One region of the Streptomyces sp. NPDC031265 genome, then DNA from elsewhere that is predicted to be linked to it. Evidence: riboswitches for the same ligand, from Rfam matches in the RefSeq annotation. Region 1 holds a riboswitch; each other region holds the start of a gene.
The links. Region 1 has a riboswitch for cyclic di-AMP ahead of ACZ499_RS27125 (LysM peptidoglycan-binding domain-containing protein). Riboswitches for the same ligand answer to the same signal wherever they lie in the genome.

Region 1 (5,268 bases):
GTGTTACCGGGGGAGGGCGGCAACGGGTGTGAGGCTGCCGGTGGGGCGCCGCCGTTGCATCGGCTCGAGGTGCCGACTTCTGGCAGGCGGACGCCAACGGCGCGTACGACAACACCGGCTTCCGCCTCCGGGGCCACCAATACACCGACGCGCGCGGGGCGTTCACGCTGACCACCGTCGTGCCGGGGCTCTACCCGGGCCGCACCCGCCATCTCCACGTGAAGGCCCAGGCCCCCGGTCGGCCGGTGCTCACCACGCAGCTCTACTTCCCCGGCGAACCGCGCAACAACACCGACTCGCTGTTCGACGCACGGCTGCTCATGACCGTACGGGACGCGGGCGGCGCGAAGGAGGCGGCGTTCGACTTCGTGCTCGACGTGGCCCAGTCGCCGACGCCGACCGCCACGCCCACCGGCCCACCGCCCGGAACCACCTGGGCCGTCGGCACCGCCTACGGCCCGGGCGACCGCGTCGGCCACGGCGGCCGCACCTACCTCTGCCTCCTCCAGGCTCACACCGCCCAGCCGGGCTGGGAGCCGCCGAACGCGCCCGCGCTGTGGCGGGCCGCCTGACCCCACCCGGGCAGGCTCTGGCGCAAACCCCGAGGGCGCCGGGCGAACCCGTACATCCGGGTCCGCATCGCCTTGTCGGTCGTCTCGGTCTTGAACGGCGTCTTGACCTCGTACGGGTTGCAGCCCGCCGCCAGCACCTCGGCCATCACCAGTGAGGCGTCGTCGGCCTTCCAGCCGTACGAGAACGCCCAGGCGGGCTTGGTCCCGCTGGCGGCGCGCGCGTATTTGTACATCGAGATCAGACACGTCCAGTCGGTCGCCGTGGCGTGGCGCATCCCGTCGTAGTCGCCGAGGATGTCCACCTCCCATACATGGCTGACGCCCTCGGCCTTGCGTAGATAGGCTCCGTCGAGACCGACCAGGGTGGAGTACTGGTAGTCCATGGTCACGGTCTCCACGAACGTGACCAGGTCGGGGTTGACGGAGCGCCCCGCGGCGGCGATGTCGAGCTGCCACTGGAGCAGGTTGCGGTGGCGCCACTCGACGTAGCGCCGGAAGGTGAGGTTCGTGAAGTCGGCCTTGACGGGCATACTGAGGCCGGTGTCGGCCTTGAACGCTGCGGTCGCCCAGGTCGAGGTGTCGCACCAGCTCAGCGCGCCGTCGAAATAGATCGGCACGTCCGGCCAGATCGCGTCGAGGCGGGTGGCGGCGAGCGCCTTGACGCGGGTCAGGTAGTAGTCCCGCCAGGGCGAGTTGGGGCTCAGCCAGCAGCTCTCGTCTCCCGGGTCGACCCAGACGACCAGGCTGCCGTAGAAGACGTTGGGTTTGCCGTCGAGGCCGCGCTGGACCCGGTCCTTGCCGTCGCTGTTCTTGTAGAACGACGGGCCCTTCTCGCCGCCCGCGCTGATGAGCTCCATCGACGGGTAGTACATGACCACCCGGATCCCGGCGGCGTGCGCCAGCTGCACAAAGCTCCTGACCTTGCCCATGTGCTCGGTGAACTGCTGGTCCGTCAGCCAGTTCGACAAGATGGTGTCGACCTCGATGACGCTCACGTTCTGCGCCTTGAGTCCGGCGATCACCGGCTTCATGTCGAGGTTCGGGTCGGCGTCGTCGTCGAAGGTGCCGTCCGCGATGCGGGCGAAGCGGGCCCATTCGGGAAAGGAGACGCCGGCGACGGGTGTGTGGGCGGTGCCGAGCGATTCGGCCCAGACGGGGCCGGAACGCAACCCGGGAACGGGCAGCAGATTCGCCGCCATGGCCAGCCCCCCTGCACCCAGCCCCGTCCGTAATACGCTTCTTCGGCTCAGTCTCCGTCTCTCGTGCATTTAACTGTCCCCCCAGTGGTGGTCGTTTCGGCTTCGGAATACCGCGTTTTCATTGCCCGTTGCCTTTCCGGGCAATCCTGTCTGATCGTTTGCAGCACCGCGTGGATTCGCGGCAACGCGGCCGAGAGGGCTCAAATGCGACGGGTGCTTTCCGGCCGTACTTCTCCCATGAGGCGATGGAGTTCGGTCGTTTCAGCGACGCGAGCGCGGATGGCAGACTGCGATCATGACTACGGAGACGATCAACGCGGCGGCCGCGGGCGCCTGGAAACTCGGTGACCTGTCGGTCAACCGGCTGGGATTCGGCGCGATGCGCCTCACCGGCAGCGCCGCGTTCGACCTCGGCACGCCCAGCGACCGCGAGCGGTCCATCGGCGTGCTGCGGCGCGCGGTCGAACTCGGCGTCAATCACATCGACACCGCGGCCTTCTACTTCTCCCGGCTCCGGTCCGCCAACGAACTCATCAACCGGGCGCTGGCGCCCTACCCGGACGATCTGGTCATCGTCACCAAGGTCGGTCCGGGGCGCGACGCGTCGGGCGAGTGGCTGTCCTGGGCCACGCCGGAGCAGCTGCGCGGCCAGGTCGAGGAGAACCTGCGCCAGCTCGGCCGCGACCACCTCGATGTGGTCAACCTGCGCCTCAACGGGCCGGGTTCGCTCGCCGAGCACTTCGGCGCACTGGCCGAGCTGCGCGACGCCGGGCTCATCCGCCACCTGGGCATCTCCAACATCGCCCCCGAGCACCTCGCGGAGGCCCAGGCCATCGCGCCGGTGGTCTGTGTGCAGAACCGGTACGGCCTGGACAGCCGGCGTACGGGCTCCGACGAAGTGCTGCGGCTCTGCGGGGAGCAGGGCATCGCGTTCGTCCCGTTCTTCGCCATCGCCGGGGAGGGGCGCGAGAGCGGTGCGGGACAGGGAGGCGGCACGGACAGCGAGGCGGTCCTCGCGGTCGCCCGCGCTCACAGGGTGACGTCCGCACAGGTCCGCCTCGCGTGGACGCTGCGGCAGGGCGAGCACGTGCTGGCCATCCCCGGCACCGGCAACCCGGAACACCTGGTGGAGAACGTCGCCGCGGGCGCGCTGCGGCTCACGGACGAGGAGATGGAGCTGCTCGGGTCCCCGAGCTGAGGCTGCCGAGCCCCTCTCTCGATGTCCGAAATGAACCCCAGAGGGGCAGTTTCCCTCCTATGTCGCCAATCTATTCATTGGGAATGATAGGGCGGCTTAAGATTTCGTTTGGGTGCTGTCGGTGTAATTGCTATTACCGACGCAAGGAGTGAAATGGGTCACGCGGCCCCTTGTCGGCGGGCCCCCCGTGACGCGCGCATTCCGTTCCGCGCGGGGCGAGTTGGGGGTGCGGGGAGGCAGGGGCCCGCATTTCCCGCCCGTGGTGGATCTTTCTCGCGGCTGCCGTGGTGAATTGAGGTCTTGTTTCGGCCAGTCCTATTCGTTTACGGTCACCGTCAAATCCGGATGGACCGCCGAATCCTGCCGCTGTCCGGAAACCCCCCACACACGAAATGGCAGGAGCGGGGAAACCAGGTAGGCCGCCGAATCCGGAGACGGAACGGCTCGGGGTGAAGCCGCGTGCGCCGCGGCCGGGCAGCTCTCGCCCGAACCCGACAGCTCACCTCGCAGGCGAAGGAGAGGAATTCGCCATGCCCGCTACGGGTAAGCACCGCCGCCCCAAGTCCCGCACCCTGACCCGGGGCATCGCCGCCGCGGGTACGGGCGGCGCCGCGCTCATCATTCCGGTGCTCGGCGCGACCGGCGCCGGTGCCGCGCCTTCGGCGGCGCCGCACTCCGGCACCGCCGCGAAGTCCGCGCCCGCCGTCGCGGCCGCCGCGAAGGGCGCGGTGTCCGCCAAGCCGATCGTGGCGAAGAAGGCCGCTGCGACGACCTACTCCGTCGTCGCCGGGGACTGCCTCTCCAAGATCGCCCAGGACCTCGACGTCAGCGGCGGCTGGAAGAAGCTGTACCAGGACAACCGCCAGGCCATCGGCGGCAACCCGGCCCTGATCCACCCCGGCCTCGAACTGGCGGTGGGCAAGAAGGCGAAGGCTCCGGCGGCGTCCGCCGACCGTACGGCCACCTCGGCCCGGGCCGACCGTTCGGCCCGTACGACCACGCTGCCCCAGCAGGCGACCGCCGCCGTGGCGAAGACGGCGACGTACTCCGACAACCTGGACGGCTGGATCCGGCAGTCCCTGGACATCATGGCCCAGCACGGCATCCCCGGCTCCTACGACGGCATCTACCGCAACATCATGCGCGAGTCGTCGGGCAACCCGCTGGCCATCAACAACTGGGACTCCAACGCCGTGGCCGGCACGCCCTCCAAGGGCCTCCTCCAGGTCATCGACCCCACCTTCCAGGCCTTCCACGTCGCCGGCACGTCGACGGACAGCTACGACCCCGTCGCCAACATCGTCGCCGCGTGCAACTACGCGGCCAACACATACGGCTCGATCGACAACGTGAACGGCGCGTACTGACGGCGGCCGACGGTCGACGGCGGCCCCCGGTCGACTACTGAGGAGGGGACGGCCGGGGTGGCAGACCATCTGGTCCATCATGGACCAGATGGTCTGTTACGGTGAGCCGACCAGGCTCAGGGGAGGACCGTCATGCCACGCCCGACGCGCGCCGAGCTCGACGCCGAGATCGTCGAAGCCGCCGCCGAGCTCTTCACCGCGCAGGGCTACCTCGGCACCTCGGTGCAGGAGATCGCGGACCGGGTCGGCTACTCCAAGACCGGGCTGTTGCACCGGTTCCCCTCCAAGGAGCGGCTGCTCGCGGCGACGCTCATCGGGCCGCTGACCGAGTTCGCCGCCCTGCGCGCCACCTGGAGCGCCCTGCCGGACGGCCCCGAGCGGCACCGGCGGGCCTCGGCCGATCTGGTCGACCTGGCGCTGCGCCACCGCTCCCGGCTCGCCCTGCTCTTCAACTCCGGGCTGCCGGTGCTGCCCGGCGCGCTCGCCGGAGTGGAGGGCATGGGGGATCTGGGCGACCACCGCACCGAGACCCTCGCCGCCTTCGCGGACCCTGATGACCTGGAGGGCGCGATCCGGGCGCAGCTGGCCTTGACCGGCCTGGTCAGCACCGTCGCCGCACGCCAGGACGTACCGGACGACCTGCTGCGCGCCCCGCTGCTGCGGGCCTTCCGTGCCGCGTGCGGGATCTCGGCGCACCCCGTACTCCGCGAGGGTTCCGCATGAGGCCGCGGGCTGTGGCGGGCTGGGCGCTTCGGGGGTGGCGGAAGTACGCCGTCGCCGCGGTCGTCCTGGCCGGGCTGGGCGTGGCGGGCGACCGGGCCGCGGCCGCCTGGACGGAACACCGTACGGCCGACGCGTTCCAGAAGGCCCAGGGGCTCAAGGCCGCGCCGCACGTGCAGGTGCACGGCTTTCCGGTACTGACCCAGCTGGCC
Region 2 (5,268 bases), on a different contig from region 1:
GACGACCGCGGCGACGTTCTTCGTACGGATCGTGATGTCGCCGTTCGCGCACCCGCTGTTCACGGTGTGCACCGGCATCGGCTTCGGGGCGGCGGCGCTCGCGGCGCCGGGCCGCCGCTGGCGGCGCATCGGCCTGCCGCTGCTAGGCCTGCTGTCCGCGATGGGGATGCACGCGCTGTGGAACGGCTCGTCGTCGTTCGGGACGTACGGCTTCTACCTCGTCTACGCCGCGTTCATGGTCCCCGTCTTCGGCCTGCTCACCTGGCTGGCGGTCTGGAGCCGCCAGCGGGAGCTGCGCACGGTCGCGGCCGAGCTGCCCGCGTACGCGGCGGCGGGCTGGCTGGGCGCCGCCGAACCGCTCGCGCTCTCCTCGATGCGGGCCCGCTCGATGGCCCGGGACTTCGCGCACCGCACCTACGGGGGCAGGCGGGCGGCGCGGACGGTCGCAGAGTACGAGGCGTTCGCGACGGCCCTCGCGTTCCTGCGCCGCCGGGCCCGCCGCGCCCAGGCCGGCCCGGACTTCACGGCCCGCGAGCAGGAGCTGCTGCACCACCTGTGGGAGCGCAGGGAGGTGGCCGGGCCCGCGCTGCACTACGCGGCGGGCGCGGCGGGCCGCATCTGGATCCCGGCCCAGCCGTACCCGTACGGACACCAGGCGCCGTACGGACAGCAGACTCCTTACGGACAGCAGACTCCTTACGGGTACAACCAGTCCTCCCCGTACAACCCCTATCTGCGCTGAAAGCGCTGGAAGCGCTGGAAGCCCCGGGCTCGCCGGGAGCTACGCCGAGGCGGTCTTGAGCTCGCTCAGCTCCGCGTCCGTGAGCTCCAGGTCCGCGACCGCGAGGAGCGCGGGCAGCTGCTCGACCGTACGGGCCGAGGCGATCGGGGCGACCACGGTCGGCTGGGCGGCGAGCCAGGCGAGCGCGACGCTCGCGGGCTCGGCGCCGTGCGCCTGCGCGACGCGGTCGAGCGCGGCCAGCACCTTCGCGCCCCGGTCGGTCTCCAGGTGCTTGGCGGCGCTCCCGGCCCGCGCGCTCTGCACGTTGTGGCCCGGGCGGTACTTGCCGGTGAGGAACCCGGCGGCGAGCGAGAAGTAGGGGACCGCGGCCAGGCCCGAGCGGGCGGCGGTGTCCTGGAGGCGGCCCTCGTAGGTGCCGCGCGAGACCAGGTTGTAGTGCGGCTGGAGGGCGACGTACTTGGCCAGGCCCTCGCGGTCGGAGAAGTCCAGCGAGTCCCGGAGCCGCTCCGGGGAGATGTTGGAGGCGGCGACGGCGCGCACCTTGCCGTCCTGAACCAGCTGGTCGAGGGCGGTGACGATCTCCTCGACCGGGACGGACTCGTCGTCGAAGTGCGTGTAGTACAGGTCGATGTAGTCGGTGCCCAGCCGGCGCAGCGAGGCCTCGGCGGCTGCCTTGATGGTGGGGGCCGCGAGCCCCTTGAACCCGGGGTGCGCGCCCACCTTCGTGGCGACGACGACGTCCGCGCGGTTGCCGCGCGCCGCCAGCCACTTGCCGATGATCTTCTCGGACTCGCCGCCCTCGTTGCCGGGGATCCAGGACGAGTACGTGTCGGCCGTGTCCACGAAGTTGCCGCCCGCCTCGGTGTACGCGTCGAGCACCGCGAACGACGCGGCCTCGTCGGCGGTCCAGCCGAAGACGTTGCCGCCGAGGGCGAGCGGGAAGACGGAGAGGTCGGAGGCGCCCAGGGGGCGCAGAGAGGTCATAGAGGGTGAACGGGCGGGCGGTGCGCGGCTATTCCGCGCCCCCACCTGCGCCCCCTTCTGGGCATCCGCCCACGCCTCCGCCCACGCCTCCGCCCACGGCGAGCACGCCCTACGGGTTGAGGCCCTTCGACTGCAGCCACGCCATCGGGTCGATGCCCGTGCCGCCCGGGGTGTGCACCTCCAGGTGCAGATGCGGGCCCGTCACGTTGCCGGTGGCGCCGACGCGGCCGATCGTCTCGCCGGTCGTCACCTTCTGGCCCGCGCTGACCGCGATCGAGGACTGGTGGCAGTACCAGAGCTCCGAGCCGTCCTCCAGCTCGATGACCGTGCGGTAGCCGTACGAGCCGGACCAGCCCGCCGACTTGACCGTGCCGCCGTGTATCGCCTTGAGCGGGGTGCCGGTGGGAGCGGCGAAGTCGAGGCCGGTGTGGTGGCCGGAGGACCACATCGAGCCGGCCTCGCCGAACGTCGAGGTGATCGTGTACGAGGCGACCGGGAGCGAGAAGCTCTTGGCGAGCTCGGCCAGGCGCTCCTCCTCCGCCTTCTTCGCGGCGGCCTCCTCGGCGGCCTTCTTCGCGGCCGCCGCCTTCTGCGCCGCGGCGCTCTGGGCGGCCTTCGCCTCGGCCGCCGCCTGCTGGGACGCGGCCTTCTCGGCGACCGCCTTCGCCTCGGCCTCGGCGTCGTTCTGCTGCTGCTCGGCCTGCTGGAGGATACGGGCGCGCAGGGCCTCGCCGGCGCCGGTGGCGCCCTGCTCGGCGTCGGCCCGGGAGACGCCCGCCATGGTGAGGGGGGCGCTCGCGACGGCTCTGTCGGCCTGGGCGGCCGGGGAGGCGTCGGGCTTCTCGTCGCCCGCGATGTCGGAGATCAGCGTGCCCACGCCCGGCAGGGACTTGACGTCGGGGAGGTTGTCCGCGACCGAGTCGGGCAGGGATATGGAGACCGGCGGCTTGCTCTGCGCGCTGGCCATGCCGCCCGCGCCGACGGCCGCGATGACGCCTACGCCGAGGACGGTGGAGCTGCGGGCGAGCCCGCCGCGCTGCTTGGCGACGCGGTGCCGGCCGCGCACGGAGGCGACCGATTCCTCGGTGGGGTTCCACTCCTCCCACACCTCGGTGTCACCGGGCGCGGTCCCGTACAGGGAGACAGGGGGAACCGGCTGGGTGCCGAGGGCAGGCTCGTTGGACGCCACGGGGGCGCTCCTTTCCTTCCTTCTCGCCTACCGGGTTAGCTGACGGGTTCGGAGCAGGAAGGTCTCCTACGGGCACCTCTTCGAAGGTACAAAGGTGCCCGATTCACCCCAAGTTGGTGGTTCCCCGGTTCCCTTTCGGGATTCGGCGCGTGCGCACGGTGCCGCCTCTGCGACGGCTGGGACGACCGCGCTGCGTTATCGAACGTTAATAGACAGGGGGACCGGATTCCAAGCAGTTCCCCCTGATCGTCGGGGACAACAGTTGACGGTGTGTCAGTTGTTATGCACAGGGGGGTTGTTCGGCTACACAACGTCACGGCACCACGGGCATCGTCCGCCGCCGCTCCGGCTGCCGCACCCCCGGCCGCCCCACCGCGAGCAGCGCCATGTCGTCGTTCGCGCCCCCGCCCGTATGTCTGCGCACATCGTCGATCAGCGCGTCCAGGACCCCGTCGGGCCCCGGGAAGATGCGGCCGCGCAGCCGCTCGTGCGGGTCGTAGAAGACCCCCGGCGGCTCCACCGAGCGAGCCTCGGAGAGGCCGTCGGTGTAGAAGAGCAGCGTCGCCCCGGCCGGGAAGGGGTACGCGTCCGCCCGGTCCGGCCACACCCCCAGGTCCGCCATCCCCAGCGGCAGCGCGGGGTCGGACGGGGTGAGCGCGTCCAGGGCCCCGTCGGCGTGGAGCAGCAGCGGCTCGGGGTGGCCCCGGTTCACCAGCCGCACGGCCCCGGCGCCGCGCGGGATCTCGGCGAGCACGGCCGTGGTGAACCCCTCGACGGCGTCCAGGCCGTCGCGCCGGGTGCCCTCCCGGGTCAGCGCGCGCTCCAGGCGCCCGGCCACGGCCTCCAGGGTCGACTCCTGCTCGGCCGCCTCCCGGAACGCCCCGATGACCACGGCCACCGCCTCCACCGCCTCCAGGCCCTTGCCCCGCACGTCCCCGACGACCAGGCGCACCCCGTACGGCGTGTCCTGGACGGCGAAGAGGTCCCCGCCGATGAAGGCGCCGGCCTGGGCCGCCTCGTACCGCGCGGCCACCTGGAGGCCCCCGATGCGCTCGGCGGGCGTCGGCAGCACGGCGCGCTGGGCGGTCTCCGCGATGACCCGGGCCGAGGCGAGGCGTTCGCCGCTGCGGCGCAGCATGCGGTTGGTGAAGAGGGCGAGAACGCCGACGGTGGTGACGGTGAACAGCTCGCTGACCGCCTCGCCCGTGCTGGGGACGTCGTGCAGATACTCCGTGAGCAGCACCGCCCCGACCGCCGAGGCGCCCGCGACGGCGGTGCCGGCCGGCCCGAAGAACGGGGCCGCGATCAGCGGCGCGGCCGCGAAGAGGGCGGCGGCGGTCAGATCGGGCGGCGTCGCCGCGTCGAGAACGACCCCGGCGACCAGGAGCAGCGCGGGCAGGACGCGCACCAGGCCGAGGCGCCGGGAGCCCTCCCGGCCGCCGCCGTCCGATCGCTGCCGCACCTGTGGTCTCCTGCCCGTCCGCAGGGCCGCCGACGTTCCGCGCCCCACCCAGGGTGCCCGGCTCCGCCGCACGCGGCGAGCCCACCTCGGCCAACCGGGTGCGGCCTCAGTGCCGGTCGGCGCCCGTGGCGATCAGCCGGGCCCGGCATCGGCGGGGCCCGGCCCGGCCCCGTACACAGGTCCCCCGGGCGTGCCGCCGGGCCGCCGGGTCGCCGTGCACGGAGGGGACGCCGCCCTTCGTGTACGGGGGCGCGGTCACCCAGGGCGCGGGGGGCGACAGGGGCAGCGACAGGGGCAGCGACAGACACATCAGCAGCGCGCACAGGCCGATGAACAGCGGCACGGCCGGCACCTTCCGCCGCGTCGCCGCTCGCAGCAGTCCCGCCACATGCTCGCGCATAGCACACGCGAGACTACTGTACGTATACCCCTCAGTCGGTGAGGTGCCGTCCGGCATACACCTTCAGGGCGTCCCGGACGAGGACGGCGGTGCCCTCGCCGTGCCGGTCGTAGTGGGCGCCGAAGCGCGGGTCGTCGACGTACATCTGCCCGAGGCCGATGACGTAAGCCCTGGTCACCGGCATCGTCGTGGACAGCCAGGCGACATGGCGGCGGGCGATGTCCTGCGCCGCCCCGCCGTCGGCTGCGAGCCCTTCCGCGTGCGCCCGGCCCCAGTCGCGGGCGATGTCCTCGTGCTGTTCGAGGAACGCCGTGCGCTGCTCCTCGGTGAGCGAGCGCCATGAGCGGTCGCCCTCGGCGTACGCCTCGCGGCCCCAGCGCCGGGTCACCTCCTCCTCGTACCGCGTGTGATCGAAGCCGTCGAGCACTTCCTCGGCCATCAGTTCCTCTCCCCTCTCGGTCTTGCGCAGCGTGGTGGCCACCGACGCGATC
Region 3 (5,268 bases), on a different contig from region 1:
GCCCAGGCCGGCTCCGGCGGCCTGACAGCGACCGAGCACCGGCTGGCCAACGGCCTGCGCGTGGTGCTCTCCGAGGACCACCTGACCCCGGTCGCCGCGGTCTGCCTCTGGTACGACGTGGGTTCCCGCCACGAGGTCGAGGGCCGCACGGGCCTGGCGCACCTCTTCGAGCACCTGATGTTCCAGGGCTCGCACCAGGTCCACGGAAACGGTCACTTCGAGCTGGTGCAGGGCGCGGGCGGCTCGCTCAACGGCACCACCAGCTTCGAGCGCACCAACTACTTCGAGACCATGCCCACCCACCAGCTCGAACTGGCGCTGTGGCTGGAAGCCGACCGCATGGGCTCGCTGCTCTCCGCACTGGACGAGGAGTCCATGGAGAACCAGCGCGACGTCGTCAAGAACGAGCGCCGCCAGCGGTACGACAACGTGCCGTACGGCACGGCGTTCGAGAAGCTCACCGCGCTGGCCTACCCGGAGGGCCACCCGTACCACCACACGCCGATCGGCTCCATGGCCGACCTGGACGCGGCGACGCTGGAGGACGCGCGGAACTTCTTCCGTACGTACTACGCGCCGAACAACGCGGTCCTCTCGGTCGTCGGCGACATCGACCCCGAGCTGACGCTCGCCTGGATCGAGAAGTACTTCGGCTCGATCCCGACCCACGACGGCAAGCAGCCGCCGCGCGACGGCGAGCTGCCCGGCGTGATCGGCGAGCAGCTGCGCGAGGTCGTCCACGAGGACGTCCCCGCGCGCGCCCTGATGGCCGCCTACCGGCTGCCGCACGACGGCACGCGCGAGTGCGACGCCGCCGACCTGGCGCTCACCGTCCTCGGCGGCGGCGAGTCCTCCCGCCTCCACAACCGTCTGGTGCGCCACGACCAGAGCGCCGTGGCGGCCGGGTTCGGCCTGCTGCGCCTCGCCGGCGCTCCCTCGCTCGGCTGGCTGGACGTCAAGACGTCCGGCGGCGTCGAGGTCCCCGACATCGAGTCGGCCGTCGACGACGAGCTGGCCCGGTTCGCCGAAGAGGGCCCCACGGCCGAGGAGATGGAGCGCGCCCAGGCCCAGCTGGAGCGCGAGTGGCTGGACCGGCTCGGCACGGTCGCCGGCCGAGCCGACGAACTCTGCAGGTACGCGGTGCTGTTCGGCGATCCCCAGCTCGCCCTGACCGCCGTCGACCGGGTGCTCGACATCACCGCCGAGGAGGTGCGGGACGCGGCCCGGGCCACCCTGCGCCCGGACAACAGGGCGGTGCTGGTGTACGAGCCGACCACCGCCGAAGCAGACGACGCGGCCGACGCCGACGCAGAGGGAGCAGAGCAGTGAGCGAGACCGGCGTGACCATGCAGTTCCATCCCCAGCCGGCCGCCGGCACCGCGCGTCCCTGGGCGTTCCCCGCCCCCGGCCGCGCCACCCTGCCCAACGGGCTCACCGTGCTGCGTTGCGACCGCCCCGGCCAGCAGGTCGTGGCCGTCGAGATCTTCCTCGCCGCCCCGCTGGACGCCGAGCCGACGGGCCTGGACGGCGTCGCCACGATCATGGCGCGCGCGTTCTCCGAGGGCACCGACAAGCGCTCCGCCGAGGAGTTCGCCGCCGACCTGGAGCGCTGCGGCGCCACCCTGGACGCGCACGCGGACCACCCGGGCGTGCGGGTCTCCCTGGAGGTGCCGGTCTCCCGGCTGGCCAAGGCGCTCGGCCTGCTCGCGGAGGCGCTGCGCGCCCCCGCGTTCGCCGACGCGGAGGTCGACCGGCTGGTCCGCAACCGCCTGGACGAGATCCCGCACGAGCTGGCCAACCCGGCCCGGCGCGCCGCCCAGCAGCTCTCCAGGGAGCTCTTCCCGGCCACCGCGCGCATGTCGCGCCCGCGCCAGGGCACCGAGGAGACCGTCACGCGGATCGACACGGGGGCGGTGCGGGCCTTCTACGAGGCGTACGTACGCCCGGCGGCGGCCACCGCCGTGATCGTGGGCGACCTGGGCGCCACCGACCTGGACGCGATCCTGGCGGACACCCTGGGCGCCTGGACCGGCACCCCGGCCGAGGAGCGCCCGATGCCCCCGGTCACCGCCGACGACACCGGCCGCGTGGTCATCGTCGACCGGCCCGGCGCCGTCCAGACGCAGTTGCTGATCGGCCGGATCGGCCCGGACCGCCACGACCGCGTCTGGCCCGCCCAGGTCCTCGGGACGTACTGCCTGGGCGGCACGCTCACCTCCCGCCTGGACCGCGTCCTGCGCGAGGAGAAGGGCTACACGTACGGAGTGCGTGCGTACGGTCAGGTGCTGCGCTCCGGCGCGGAGGGCACCGGCGCGGCCATGCTCGCCATCAGCGGCTCGGTCGACACGCCCAACACCGGCCCGGCCCTCGACGACCTGTGGACGGTGCTGCGCAAGCTCGCCGCCGAGGGGCTGACGGACGCCGAGCGGGAGACCGCCGTGCAGAACCTGGTGGGCGTGGCCCCGCTCAAGTACGAGACGGCGGCCGCCGTCGCCGGGACGCTGGCCGACCAGGTCGAGCAGCACCTCCCGGACGACTTCCAGGCGCAGTTGTACGCGCTGCTGGCCGACACGGGCACCGTGGAGGCCACCGCGGCGGTCGTCAGCGCCTTCCCGGTGGACCGTCTGGTGACCGTCCTCGTCGGGGACGCGGCGCAGATCGAGGAGCCCGTCAAGGCGCTCGGCATCGGTGAAGTCACCGTCGTCGCGGGCTGATTGAGCGGACCGGCGCGCGCGGACGCGTGCGCGGGAGGAGGACCCCGGTGGCCGATGTGCCGCCGGGGTCCTCCTGTATGTCCGATTTGTTGGGGAGGTTGCCTGTCTGTCATGTGGCGTGTGCAACAAAAAGACGTGTCTGTTTGGTGATTGAAAGATCAGCCGTCTAGCGTCGGTCGCGCTGTCCGTCACCATCCGTCGCAGTCGCGGCACCGGACAGCGATCGCCGAGTCCCCAACTGGCGCGAGCCAGGGGAGCCGGGGACCCACTCAGTCCCTGGGGTGAATCGGACGCCTCCGCCCGCGGAGGAGCCCGTAGGAGACCTTCCAGCTCCGAACCCGTCAGCTAACCCGGTAGGCGAGATGGAAGGAAAGGACACCGCCCCTTCATGGCGTTCACCCGTGCCACCGGGAAGCACCGTCGTCCGAGCGCCATGTCGCGCAAGAGCGCGAACATAGCGGGCATCGCCACTCTCGCCACCGCCGGAGTCGTGGGCACCCTCGCCTCCCCGGCCCTGGCCGCCGAGACCTCGGCGCCCGCCGCGGCCTCCGTCGAGGACACCGGCATCACCCAGGCGATCGCGGTCGGCGACTCCCTCGCCGACCGCATCGACGCCCAGGCAGCCGCCCAGAAGCACGCCGCCGACAAGGCCCGCGCCGCCGCCGAGGCGAAGCGCAAGGCCGAGGCGAAGGCCAAGGAGGAGCGCGCCGCCAAGGAGCGCGCCGCCCGCGAGGCCGAGCGCAAGCGCCTCAACTCCTTCGTCGCCCCGATCGACGGCAGTTACGTCTCCACCGGCTACAAGACCGGCGGCTCGATCTGGTCCTCCGGCAGCCACACCGGCATCGACTTCCACGCGGGCGAGGGCACCTCGGTGCACGCCGTCGGCCTGGGCACCGTCGTCGAGGCGGGCTGGGGCGGTGCCTACGGCAACAACATCGTCATCCGCATGAACGACGGCACGTACACGCAGTACGGCCACCTGTCGTCCATCGGCGTCTCCGTCGGCCAGCGCGTCGAGCCGGGCCAGCAGATCGGCATCTCCGGCGACACCGGCAACACCACCGGCCCGCACCTCCACTTCGAGGCCCGCACGGGCCCGTCGTACGGCTCGGACATCGATCCGATCGCGTATCTGCGCTCGCACGGCGTCAACGTCTGACGCGGCCGTCCCCGCACCTCCACCGAAGCCCCCGGCGTCCGCGCCGGGGGCTTCGGCGTCGCCGTCGGGCGAGCCGGGAGCCGTCCGTGGCCAAAAGATATGCATTGCATACGGCATGTCACCGGGAATTAACAACCGCTCGAATAGAGTCACCGAACAGGCGTCGATCGACCGCGTTTCGCGGGGATTAAGGCGGAGGTTCGGTCATGCGCATTCCAGCGCAATCGGTATGCACGGCAATCCGCGACGACATCGTCGCGGGACTCTTCGCGCGCGGCAGCCGGCTCACCGAGGAAGTGCTCGCCCGGCGGTACGGGGTCTCGCGCGTCCCGGTCCGCGAGGCGCTGCGCACGCTGGAGTCCGAGGGGTTCGTCACCACGCGCCGGCACGCCGGGGCCTGTGTCGCCGAGCCGACCGAGCAGGAGGCCGCCGACCTGCTCGAACTGCGCGCGATGCTGGAGCCGCTGGCCGCCTCGCGGGCGGCCGCCCGGCGCACCGAGGCCCATCTCAAGGTGCTGCGCGGCCTGGTCAGGCTGGGCCAGGACCGCATCCGGCGGGCCCAGGGCGAGGATCTGCGCTCGCTGGGCGGCTGGTTCCACGAGACGCTGGCCCAGGCCTCCGGCAGTCCCGGCCTCATCTCGCTGCTCACCCAGCTGCGGCACAAGATCGCCTGGATGTACGTGGTGGAGCAGCCCGCGCTGCCCGTCGAGTGCTGGGCGGAGCACGGGGCGATCGTGGACGCGCTGGCGCGCGGCAACGCCGAGCGGGCCAGATCGCTGGCCGCCCACCACGCCGACCGCGCGTTTTCCGCCTATCGCCTGCGGCACCCGGTGGACGTGAGGACTTCGCAACATGCAGTAAACACCGCGAGCGCCCGCGCTTAACGGGGTCGCCGTATACAAAGGGAGTGATTCGGCGGGGTTCTTCCGCGCTGCCCGAAATCGCCGCCGGAAATCAGCGGCGCGGGTAAGAGGTTCGCGCGACCCGTACCACTCGCTTAAAACGAAAGGAGCCGCGGACCCTGAATTCAGGGTCCGCGGCTCCGTTTCGCGAAGTGCGGTGACGCGCCGGCCCGGGCCGGGTTCGGCCGACCGGGTGCGGTCAGACGGTCTCGGGGAGCTCCTCAAGGCCCGCCTCGACCAGCTTCGCCAGACGGTCCAGGGCCGCCTCGGCGCCCTCCGCCTCGGAAGCCAGCACGATCTCCTCGCCGCCCTGCGCACCCAGGCCGAGCACCGCGAGCATGGAGGCGGCGTTGACCGGGTTGCCGTCGGCCTTGGCGATCGTCACGGGGACGCCGGAGGCCGTGGCGGCGCGGACGAAGATGGAAGCGGGGCGGGCGTGCAGGCCCTCGGCCCAGCCGACATTGACGCGGCGCTCAGCCATGGTGATGCCCTT

Region 2: linked by a shared signal. The riboswitch ahead of ACZ499_RS00070 (M23 family metallopeptidase) and the one ahead of ACZ499_RS27125 (LysM peptidoglycan-binding domain-containing protein) in region 1 are both predicted to bind cyclic di-AMP.
Region 3: linked by a shared signal. The riboswitch ahead of ACZ499_RS10910 (M23 family metallopeptidase) and the one ahead of ACZ499_RS27125 (LysM peptidoglycan-binding domain-containing protein) in region 1 are both predicted to bind cyclic di-AMP.

The regions. Positions count from the first base shown of each region.
Region 1 covers NZ_JBVIHM010000020.1:118,072-123,339, reverse strand. Annotated here, with positions in the region: partial or broken gene ACZ499_RS27140 (carbohydrate-binding protein) at 75-572, shown strand; gene ACZ499_RS27135 (hypothetical protein) at 512-1,771, opposite strand; gene ACZ499_RS27130 (aldo/keto reductase) at 2,067-2,969, shown strand; cyclic di-AMP (ydaO/yuaA leader) riboswitch at 3,311-3,495, shown strand; gene ACZ499_RS27125 (LysM peptidoglycan-binding domain-containing protein) at 3,500-4,336, shown strand; gene ACZ499_RS27120 (TetR/AcrR family transcriptional regulator) at 4,469-5,059, shown strand; gene ACZ499_RS27115 (LmeA family phospholipid-binding protein) at 5,056-5,268, shown strand, end outside.
Region 2 covers NZ_JBVIHM010000001.1:19,677-24,944, forward strand. Annotated here, with positions in the region: gene ACZ499_RS00060 (PrsW family intramembrane metalloprotease) at 1-742, shown strand, start outside; gene ACZ499_RS00065 (aldo/keto reductase) at 782-1,726, opposite strand; gene ACZ499_RS00070 (M23 family metallopeptidase) at 1,836-2,915, opposite strand; cyclic di-AMP (ydaO/yuaA leader) riboswitch at 2,925-3,073, opposite strand; gene ACZ499_RS00075 (PP2C family protein-serine/threonine phosphatase) at 3,229-4,377, opposite strand; gene ACZ499_RS00080 (hypothetical protein) at 4,484-4,777, opposite strand; gene ACZ499_RS00085 (MerR family transcriptional regulator) at 4,809-5,268, opposite strand, start outside.
Region 3 covers NZ_JBVIHM010000005.1:164,613-169,880, forward strand. Annotated here, with positions in the region: gene ACZ499_RS10900 (M16 family metallopeptidase) at 1-1,329, shown strand, start outside; gene ACZ499_RS10905 (M16 family metallopeptidase) at 1,347-2,714, shown strand; cyclic di-AMP (ydaO/yuaA leader) riboswitch at 2,929-3,089, shown strand; gene ACZ499_RS10910 (M23 family metallopeptidase) at 3,103-3,873, shown strand; gene ACZ499_RS10915 (GntR family transcriptional regulator) at 4,080-4,757, shown strand; gene ACZ499_RS10920 (HPr family phosphocarrier protein) at 4,975-5,256, opposite strand.